2 regions of the Micromonospora sp. DT15 genome follow, and region 1 is predicted to be linked to the other one. Evidence: riboswitches for the same ligand, from Rfam matches in the RefSeq annotation. Region 1 holds a riboswitch; the other holds the start of a gene.
What was found. A riboswitch is a leader RNA that binds a small molecule or an ion and turns the genes downstream of it on or off. The one in region 1 is predicted to bind ZMP and ZTP.
Positions count from the first base shown of each region.

Region 1 (4,194 bases):
GGACGAGATCCATGCCGAGCCGGTCTGAGGTGAAGGTGATCACCCCGGCGTTGCTGCGGGACTGGGCACTGCCCGTGCCGGTGGGCGGGAAGGAGAGCCGGGGCACCGTGCTGGTGGTCGGCGGTTCCCGCTTCACGCCGGGCGCGGTGCTGCTCGCCGGAGTGGCCGCCTTGCGCGCCGGTGCCGGGGTGCTCCAGCTCGCCGCCGCGGAGTCCACGGCGGCGGCGCTGAGCATCCAGGTGCCCGAGGCGCTCGTGGTCGGCCTGCCGGAAACCACCGACGGTGCGGTCGCCGCCGACCGGGACGGCCAGCTCGGCGACCTGGTCACGCAGGCCGACGTGGTGGCGATCGGCCCCGGCCTGAAGGCGATCGACGAGACCAACCGTCTGCTGAGCCTGGTCCTGGAGGCGGCCCGCCCGGACACGTCGCTGGTCCTCGACGCGTACGCCCTCGGTGCGCTCAGCCACTCACCGGACCTGCTGGTCGGCTCGGGTCGACCCGTGGTTCTCACCCCCAACGTCACCGAGGCCGAGCACCTGCTCGGGCGGGAGCCGGGCGACGACCTGGACTCCGAGGCGGCCGAGTTGGCCGCCCGGTACGAGGCGGTGGTGTCGCTGTACGGGCACGTGGCCGCACCGGACGGGCGGGGTTGGCGGGAGGAGAGCGGCGACGCCGGGCTGGGCACCTCCGGCAGCGGGGACGTGCTCGCCGGGTTGCTGGCGGGGCTGTTGTCCCGGGGTGCCGACCCGGCGCAGGCGGCCTGCTGGGGCTCGTTCGCGCACTCGGTGAGCGGCCAGCGGCTGATCCCCCGCTACGGCCGGATCGGCTTTCTGGCTCGGGAGCTGCTCGACGAGATCCCCCGCACCCTGGCGATGGTCTGAGGCGGTTTCACCTGTTTCCGCGTTCGGCGTAGGGGTACCGGATCCCCACCAGCCGAGACTCGTCAGGGAGGTCATACCGGTGTCGACCGATGCCATCGTCCTGCTCAAAGAGGACCACAAGGAAATGCGCCGCCTGTTCAAGGCCTTCCAGGACGCCGAGGAGGGGCCGGCGAACCAGCGGCAGAAGTTGGTGGACCAGATCCTGGAGGCACTGACAGTGCACACCTACCTGGAGAACGAGGTGATGTATCCGGAGGTCCGCCGACTGCTGCCCGACCTGGAGGACGACATCCTCGAGTCGTACGAGGAACACCACGTCGCCGATGTGCTCTGCGCCGAGCTGGCCAGCATGGACGCCGACGACGAGCGCTTCAACGCCAAGACGACGGTGCTGATCGAGAACGTCACGCACCACGTCGAGGAGGAAGAGCAGGAGTGGTTCCCCAAGGTCCGCGACGCGTTGGGCCGCAAGCAGCTCCAGGAGATCGGCGAGAAGATGATCGCGCTGCGCGCGGACGCGCCGCGTACCCCCACCGCCCCGAAGGCGATCAAGAAGGCGCTCGATGCGGTGACGGCCTGAGGCACCCGCTCACTCCGAAGGGCCCGGCACAACGCCGGGCCCTTCGTCGTGCCGCCCCGCCCCGGCCCGGCCCGGCCCGGCCCGCGATCTTGCACTTTCTGTTGCCGGTTGGCGATGTCTCGTGCCGTTTTGTCACGACAGAAAGTGCAAGATCGCGGGATGAGGGAGCCGGGGCGGCGCGGGGCGGGGGGCGGGGGTTAGCTGCCTGAGCCTGGTTCGGCCATCCGGCGGTGCTGCTCGGACTTGAGCCGGTCCGGAATGATCTTGCCGGCGGCGGTCTGCACCTTGTTGATCAGCGAGCCGGCGGTGATCGTCTGATCACCCCTCATTACGTTGGCGGGGTCGCCTCCCGGAGGGCGGCCCGAACGGCCAGTAACGGCCCGGTAGGATCCTCCCGGGCCGTTACTGGCGCGTGGGGATGGAGAACCATCGGGGAGCGGCCTCGTCACGTGGACGTTTGCCGAGCGCCTGGGCCTTCCCCGCACGTCTGTTGGAGGTCGCATGTCCCGCAACGCAGAGTCCACCGCATTCCGGAGTGCCCTTGAGGTGATCCGGGCTGTCGAGCCGCGGGTCGCCGACGCCATCGGCGCCGAGCTGGCCGACCAGCGGGAGTCACTCAAGCTGATCGCCAGCGAAAATTACGCCTCCCCGGCGACCCTGCTGGCCATGGGCAACTGGTTCAGCGACAAGTACGCCGAGGGCACCGTCGGCCGCCGCTTCTACGCCGGCTGTCAGAACGTCGACACCGTCGAGGCGCTCGCCGCCGAGCACGCCCAGGAGCTGTTCGGCGCCGCGCACGCGTACGTGCAGCCGCACTCGGGCATCGACGCCAACCTGGTCGCGTTCTGGGCGGTGCTCGCCGACCGGGTGGAGTCCCCCGCCCTGAAGAAGGCCCAGGTCCGCCAGGTCAACGACCTCACCGAGGCCGACTGGTTCGCGCTGCGCCGCGAGCTGGGCAACCAGCGGATGCTCGGCATGTCGCTGGACGCCGGCGGCCACCTCACCCACGGTTTCCGGCCGAACATCTCCGGCAAGATGTTCGACCAGCGCAGTTACGGCACCGACCCGGCGACCGGCCTGATCGACTACGACCGGGTGGCCGAGGCGGCCCGCGAGTTCAAGCCGCTGATCCTGGTGGGCGGCTACTCGGCGTACCCCCGGAAGGTGAACTTCCGGATCCTGCGCGAGATCGCCGACTCGGTCGGCGCGACCTTCATGGTCGACATGGCGCACTTCGCGGGCCTGGTGGCCGGCAAGGTGTTCACCGGCGACTTCGACCCGGTGCCGCACGCGCACATCGTCACGACCACCACCCACAAGTCGTTGCGCGGCCCGCGCGGCGGCATGGTGCTCTGCCAGCCGGAGCTGGCCGACCAGGTGGACCGGGGCTGCCCGATGGTGCTCGGCGGGCCGCTGCCGCACGTGATGGCCGCCAAGGCGGTCGCGCTCGCCGAGGCCCGCCGGCCCGACTTCGCCGACTACGCCCAGCGGATCGTGGACAACTCGCAGGCCCTCGCCGAGGGGCTGTTGCGTCGGGGCGCGAAGCTCGTCACCGGCGGCACCGACAACCACCTGGTGCTGATCGACGTGTCCGGTTACGGGCTCACCGGCCGGCAGGCCGAGCAGGCCCTCCTCGACTCGGGCATCGTCACCAACCGCAACTCGGTTCCGCAGGACCCGAACGGCGCCTGGTACACCTCCGGCATCCGGATCGGCACCCCGGCGCTGACCACCCGGGGCCTGGGCACCGCCGAGATGGACCAGACCGCCGAGCTGATCCACACCGTGCTGACCCAGACCACCGCCGGCGCCAACGCCGACGGCACCCCGTCGAAGGCGAAGTACACGCTGGACGCGGGCCTGGCCGACAAGATCGCCCGCCAGGCCACCGACCTGCTGGCCACGTACCCGCTCTACCCCGGCGTCGACCTGAGCTGACCCGACCGACTCGCGTCGATCATGGAGTTGTGGTGCCCGAATGAGGGCGGGTAGCGACTTTCGCCCACCACCACAACTCCATGATCGACGCGGACGGGGGCGGACGGGGACGGGGGCGGGGGGCCGGAGTCAGCCCATGGGGCGCTTGAGGTGGTAGCGGTGGACTTCGGTGCTGCCTTGGACGTTGTTGACGTCCTCGGCGGCGGAGACCAGCTCCCACCCCTCGCGGCCGGCGCGGTTGAGGTGCGCGATGGCGGTGTCGCCGTAGGCGGTGATGTCCTTGCGGGACCCGTCCGGCGCGTACCAGACGAACGAGACGTGAAAATTGCGGCCCTGTCCCTGATAGCGACGGACGAGCAGGGCGTACTCCCAGGCAACCATGCGGCTTATTATGACCGTCCAACGAGGACGGCGGTACGCGGGTCGTCGCGCATTGCCATCCGATGAACGCGGTGTGTCAACCCGCCCGGCGAGTCAACTCGTCGGTGATCAGCGCCGCGAGGCGATCCAGCCCGACGTCGATCTGCTCCGGTGTGACAGCGCTCACCGACAACCGCAACGCGCACACCGGCGCGGAGTCGTCGTAGAAGTGCGCCATCGGCGTCCACAGCACCCCGTAGTCGCGCGCCGATCGGTCCAGCAACGCGTCGTCGACCGGGAACGGCACTGTCACCACCACGAAGAACCCGCCGGCCGGCACCGTCCACCGCACCCCGGGCTGGTCCGGGTGAGCCGGAAAGCGCCGGGTGAGGCCGGCCACCAGGTGGCGCAGATTCCTGGTGTACGCGGACCGCT
Region 1 covers NZ_JBNCKJ010000002.1:289,095-293,288, reverse strand. The annotation lists gene ACLQ3F_RS05480 (histidine phosphatase family protein) at 1-28, shown strand, start outside; gene ACLQ3F_RS05475 (NAD(P)H-hydrate dehydratase) at 12-881, shown strand; gene ACLQ3F_RS05470 (hemerythrin domain-containing protein) at 961-1,461, shown strand; gene ACLQ3F_RS05465 (hypothetical protein) at 1,659-1,790, opposite strand; ZMP/ZTP riboswitch at 1,853-1,942, shown strand; gene ACLQ3F_RS05460 (glycine hydroxymethyltransferase) at 1,963-3,399, shown strand; gene ACLQ3F_RS05455 (hypothetical protein) at 3,529-3,789, opposite strand; gene ACLQ3F_RS05450 (PLP-dependent aminotransferase family protein) at 3,857-4,194, opposite strand, start outside.

Region 2 (4,194 bases), on a different contig from region 1:
ACAGGGCGGCCAACTCGCCAGGCCCGTACAAGCGCGGTCGCTTCACGACCTGAAAGTAGGCGCGACTTTAGCTTGACTATCGTCACTTGCAGATTGACAAGACAGCACCGTGTGGTGTGTGGTGGAGTGGTCACGCCAGGCGACGGCGGGATAACTCGCCGGGAGGTTGGGTGCCAAAGCACGTGCCGTACGACGACTACCTGCTGGCGGTGGCGCTGACCTTGGCTCGGCGGCATCGGCCGGTCTGGTCGTGGCGGCGGTGGCGGCGGATCTGCCGGTGTGGAGCTGATCTGCCGTGTCGGGCCAGGCACCGCATCCCGATCCGTCGGGGCCACTGGCCAGGGGAGGAGCAGGAGTGACCGAGGATGAGGTCGGACGAGTCTTGTTCATGCACCTTCCCGGCGTTGAGGGGCTCTGCGCCGGCTGTCGCTGGTGGTGGGCATGGCTGTCCCCGTACCCCTGCTATCAAGCGGAGTGGGCCACTCGCTGGCACGCCCGGCTCGCGACCCGGCGCTTCCTGGATGGCCTGCGGTGACCACCCACGGCCCGGTCCTTCCGGTGTGGACCTGCGGCGGCTGCGCCGCGCCCTGGCCCTGCCGGACTCGGCGAACGGAGCTGCATGCCGAGTTCGAGGGTGCACCCGTGTCATTGGCCCTCTACATGGGCTCTTACCTGGTCTGGGCGGCCGAGGACCTGACCTGGGTGCCCGCCGGGCTGCTGCACCGGCGTTTCCTGGGCTGGGTCCGGTGAGTCTGATCCGGCGGGGCGATGAGCGGTTCCACTACAGCGACAACTCGCACAAGTGGATCCCGCCGAACCCGGACTACGACCAGGAGGTCTGGGACGAGATGGTCCGCCAGCACCAGCTCCAGCACCTGGAGGAGATCTCCAACCGCAGGAGGCCGCCTCGATCAAGTGATGAAAAGTAGGTCTGAAGATGGCCCTGGGACCTACTTTTCATCACTTGATCTTGGAGTCGGGCGGACCGGGCTACTGGTTTGCTCGTTCGGCGGCGCGGACGGCGTTGCGGAACAGCATCGCGACGGTGGTCGGGCCGACCCCGCCGACCCGGGGGGTGATCGCGCCGGCTACCTCGGCGCACGCTTCGTCCACGTCCGGTAGGAGGCGCCGCCCGTCGTAGCGGACGCCGGCGCCGATGACGACCGCGCCGGGCTTGACGTGCTCAGGCTTCACGATCCCGGGTACGCCGGCGGCGGCCACGAGGATGTCGGCGCGGCGGGTGTAGCGGTCCCAGTCGGGCACGCCGGTGTGGACGACGGTGACGGCGGCGTTGGCGGTCGGGCGCTTCTGGGCGAGCAGCATGGCCAGGGGGCGGCCCAGGGTGGCGCCGCGGCCGAGGATGACGACCTCACGGCCGGCGACGGGGATCTCGTAGTACGCCAGGAGGGCCTCGATGCCCGCGGGGGTGCACGGCAGCGGGCCGGGCAGGCCGACGGCGAGACGCCCCATGTTCAGTGGGTGCATGCCGTCGACGTCCTTGTCCGGGTCGATGGTCTGCAACGCCGCGTCGTAGTCCAGATGCCCCGGCACGGGGTACTGCACGAGCAGCCCGTGTACGTCCGGGTCGGTGTTGAACCGGGCAATGGCCTGGTGCAGCTCGGCCTGGGTGGCGGTGGCCGGCAGATGCACGTGCGGGGAGGCGAACCCGAGCGCGGCGGCCTGACGCTGCTTGATGGCGATGTAACCGGCGCTGGCGTCGTCGTCGCCGACGAGGATGGTGGCGAGGCTCGGTGTGATCCCGCGGCTGCGCAGCCGGGCGGCCGCGGCGGCGGTCTCGGCCAGGACGGCTTCGGCGACTGGTGCACCCGGCAGGAGCCGGGCCGCGCCCGATGAGGTGTGGTGCTCGGCGGATGGGCTGGTCGTAGTCATGGTGGTTCCTCGACGCAGGCGCCCAGGCGGTCGACGCCCGCGAGAGGCTCCCCGATGGTTTTGACCATCCCCGTGCCGCCAGTCGCCGGTGCCTCGATCATGCCCCATCGCCAGGGCAACTGCCCAGTTGGACCAGCAGCGCCGCCGATGGAGCCGCGCGGGCTGTTCGGTAACACTCGTGCTCCGCCTGACGAAGAAGGGGTGTGAAGGCTACGAGGGAGGACGGCCTGTGAATGAGCCGAGCCGAGCCGATGATGACATTTTCGGCATCGGAGCCGATCCGGTGGCTTTCGAGGTCTTCTACCGCCGGCACCTGGAGGCGGTGGGCCGGTTCGTGGCGCGGCGGGTCGACGACCCGCATCTCGCCGCCGACCTCACCGCCGACGTGTTCCTGGCGGTGATCGAGTCGGCGGCCGGCTACCGGCCGGAGCGGGGCAGCCAGATCGGCTGGCTGTACGGGGTGGCCCGCAACGTCATAGGCGACGAGCGGCGTCGGGCTGCCCAACGGCTGCGGGTGACCGGCCGACTGGCCGGACGACGGGACCTCGGCCCCGATGACATCGCCCGCATCGAGGAGCGGATCGACGCCGAGTCGGCGGCCCGCCGCACCCACAGGGCGCTGAGCGAGCTGCCCGAGGGCACCCGGACGCTTGTCGAACTCGTCGCCGTGGACGGCCTCAGCGTCGCGGAGGCGGCGACAGTGCTGGGGATGTCACCGGTGGCCGCTCGGGTCCGCCTGCATCGTGCCCGCCGCATCGTCCGCGCCGTGCTCGCCCGCCCGGTCACCACCCTCGCCTGAGAGACGGAGATGACGATGAACGAGACCGAACGGTCGCCGCAGGGGTTCGAGGAGCAGCTTCTCAGGGATCTGACCGCACACGTCGCCCAACGGGCCGAGGAGGCGTCGGCGGTCCGTCCCGCCGGACGCCGTACCCAGTTCCTGCGCGGTTGGCGTCTCGTCGGAGCGCTCGGACTGGTGGTGACGTTGACCGCCGGTGCGCTGGCGGTCCAGACCGTGAGGCTGGGCGATCAGCCGCCGCCGACTGCCAGCGCGTCGGAGATCTTCCACCTGGCGGCCGACGCGGCTCGACAACAGCCGGAACTCACCGCCCGACCCGACCAGTACGTCTTCACCGAATCCCTGGCGACGATCCGGGACCTGCCGGACAGCGGGCCCTACCAGACCATCCGGAACCAGCTGTGGCAGTCGGCTGGCGGAGTGGCGTACACGAAGGGGCGCTACCGACCGGAGGCTGATCCGAACGGATGGGGCGAGCTGAGGGAGCTCCGCATCGACGATGCCGCCGATCCCACGAAGGAGCTTGACGCGTTCCAGCCGCCGGCGTACCACGGCGACCTGCCCACCGACCCGGACGAGCTGCTCCGCTACCTTCGGGAACACCCGGTCGACCTGCATCTCCCCGAAGGGGCCGACGAGGAGGCCCTCTACGCGGACGAGAGCATGGCGTACACCACCGCGCGGTCGATGCTCGACGGCTACGTGCCGCCCCGCGCGCTCGCGGCGCTGTATGAAGTGCTGGCCCGGGAGCCCGGCGCGACAGTCATCTCCGCCGACGTGGTGGACGCCGCAGGCCGGCACGGGGTGGCGATCCGGATGCCCGGTGTGATCGGTGGCAACGTGGACCTGCTCTTCGACCGCGACACCCACGTCTTCCTCGGGCGCCGCCACTCGGTGATACGCAACGGCAAGGAGTCACTGGAGTCGGCTGCCGCGCTCCTGCGGGTCGCCATCGTCGACCGGCCGGGCCAGGTGCCGTGAGCGAGCCGGTCACGGCCGGTCGTCACGGCCGGTCGGTCAGGGCTGGGCGAACAGGGGGCCGTAGTTCGAGCGGAACATCTGCTCGCCGAGGCGGCGCATCACCAGGTCGCGCAGCGCGGGCGGGAGCCCGGTGGCCTTGTCGCGGCGATGGGTCTGGCTGAGCACCCAGTCGGTACGCGGGCGGCGCCGCGCCTCGTACCCGCGCAGGGCCTCGGCAACGGACCCGGCGGTGGCCAACGAGGACGCGAGCACGAAAGCGTCCTCCAGGGCCATCGCCGCGCCCTGGGCCATGTTCGGTGAGGTGGCGTGGGCGGCGTCGCCGATCAGCAGCACCGGCCCCCGGGACCAGGAGTCGAGCACGACCTCCTGGTTCGGCCCGGAGTGCAGGGTGCTGTCGTCGTAGTCGAGGGCCTTGAGCATGGTGGCCACCGGCTCGGTGAACGTCTCGGCCAGCTCGTCGCGCCAGCCGGGCCGGTCGGCCACCGGACCGTCGTTGTAGTAGCAGTACGTCTGCTCGGCGCTGA
Region 2 covers NZ_JBNCKJ010000001.1:404,283-408,476, forward strand. The annotation lists gene ACLQ3F_RS01825 (DNA-binding protein) at 1-46, opposite strand, end outside; gene ACLQ3F_RS01830 (hypothetical protein) at 171-359, shown strand; gene ACLQ3F_RS01835 (hypothetical protein) at 747-929, shown strand; gene ACLQ3F_RS01840 (bifunctional 5,10-methylenetetrahydrofolate dehydrogenase/5,10-methenyltetrahydrofolate cyclohydrolase) at 991-1,890, opposite strand; ZMP/ZTP riboswitch at 1,904-1,986, opposite strand; gene ACLQ3F_RS01845 (RNA polymerase sigma factor) at 2,174-2,689, shown strand; gene ACLQ3F_RS01850 (CU044_5270 family protein) at 2,705-3,670, shown strand; gene ACLQ3F_RS01855 (FAD-dependent monooxygenase) at 3,707-4,194, opposite strand, start outside.
Region 2: it holds a riboswitch for ZMP and ZTP, as region 1 does, so the genes downstream of both, ACLQ3F_RS01840 (bifunctional 5,10-methylenetetrahydrofolate dehydrogenase/5,10-methenyltetrahydrofolate cyclohydrolase) here and ACLQ3F_RS05460 (glycine hydroxymethyltransferase) in region 1, are expected to answer to the same signal.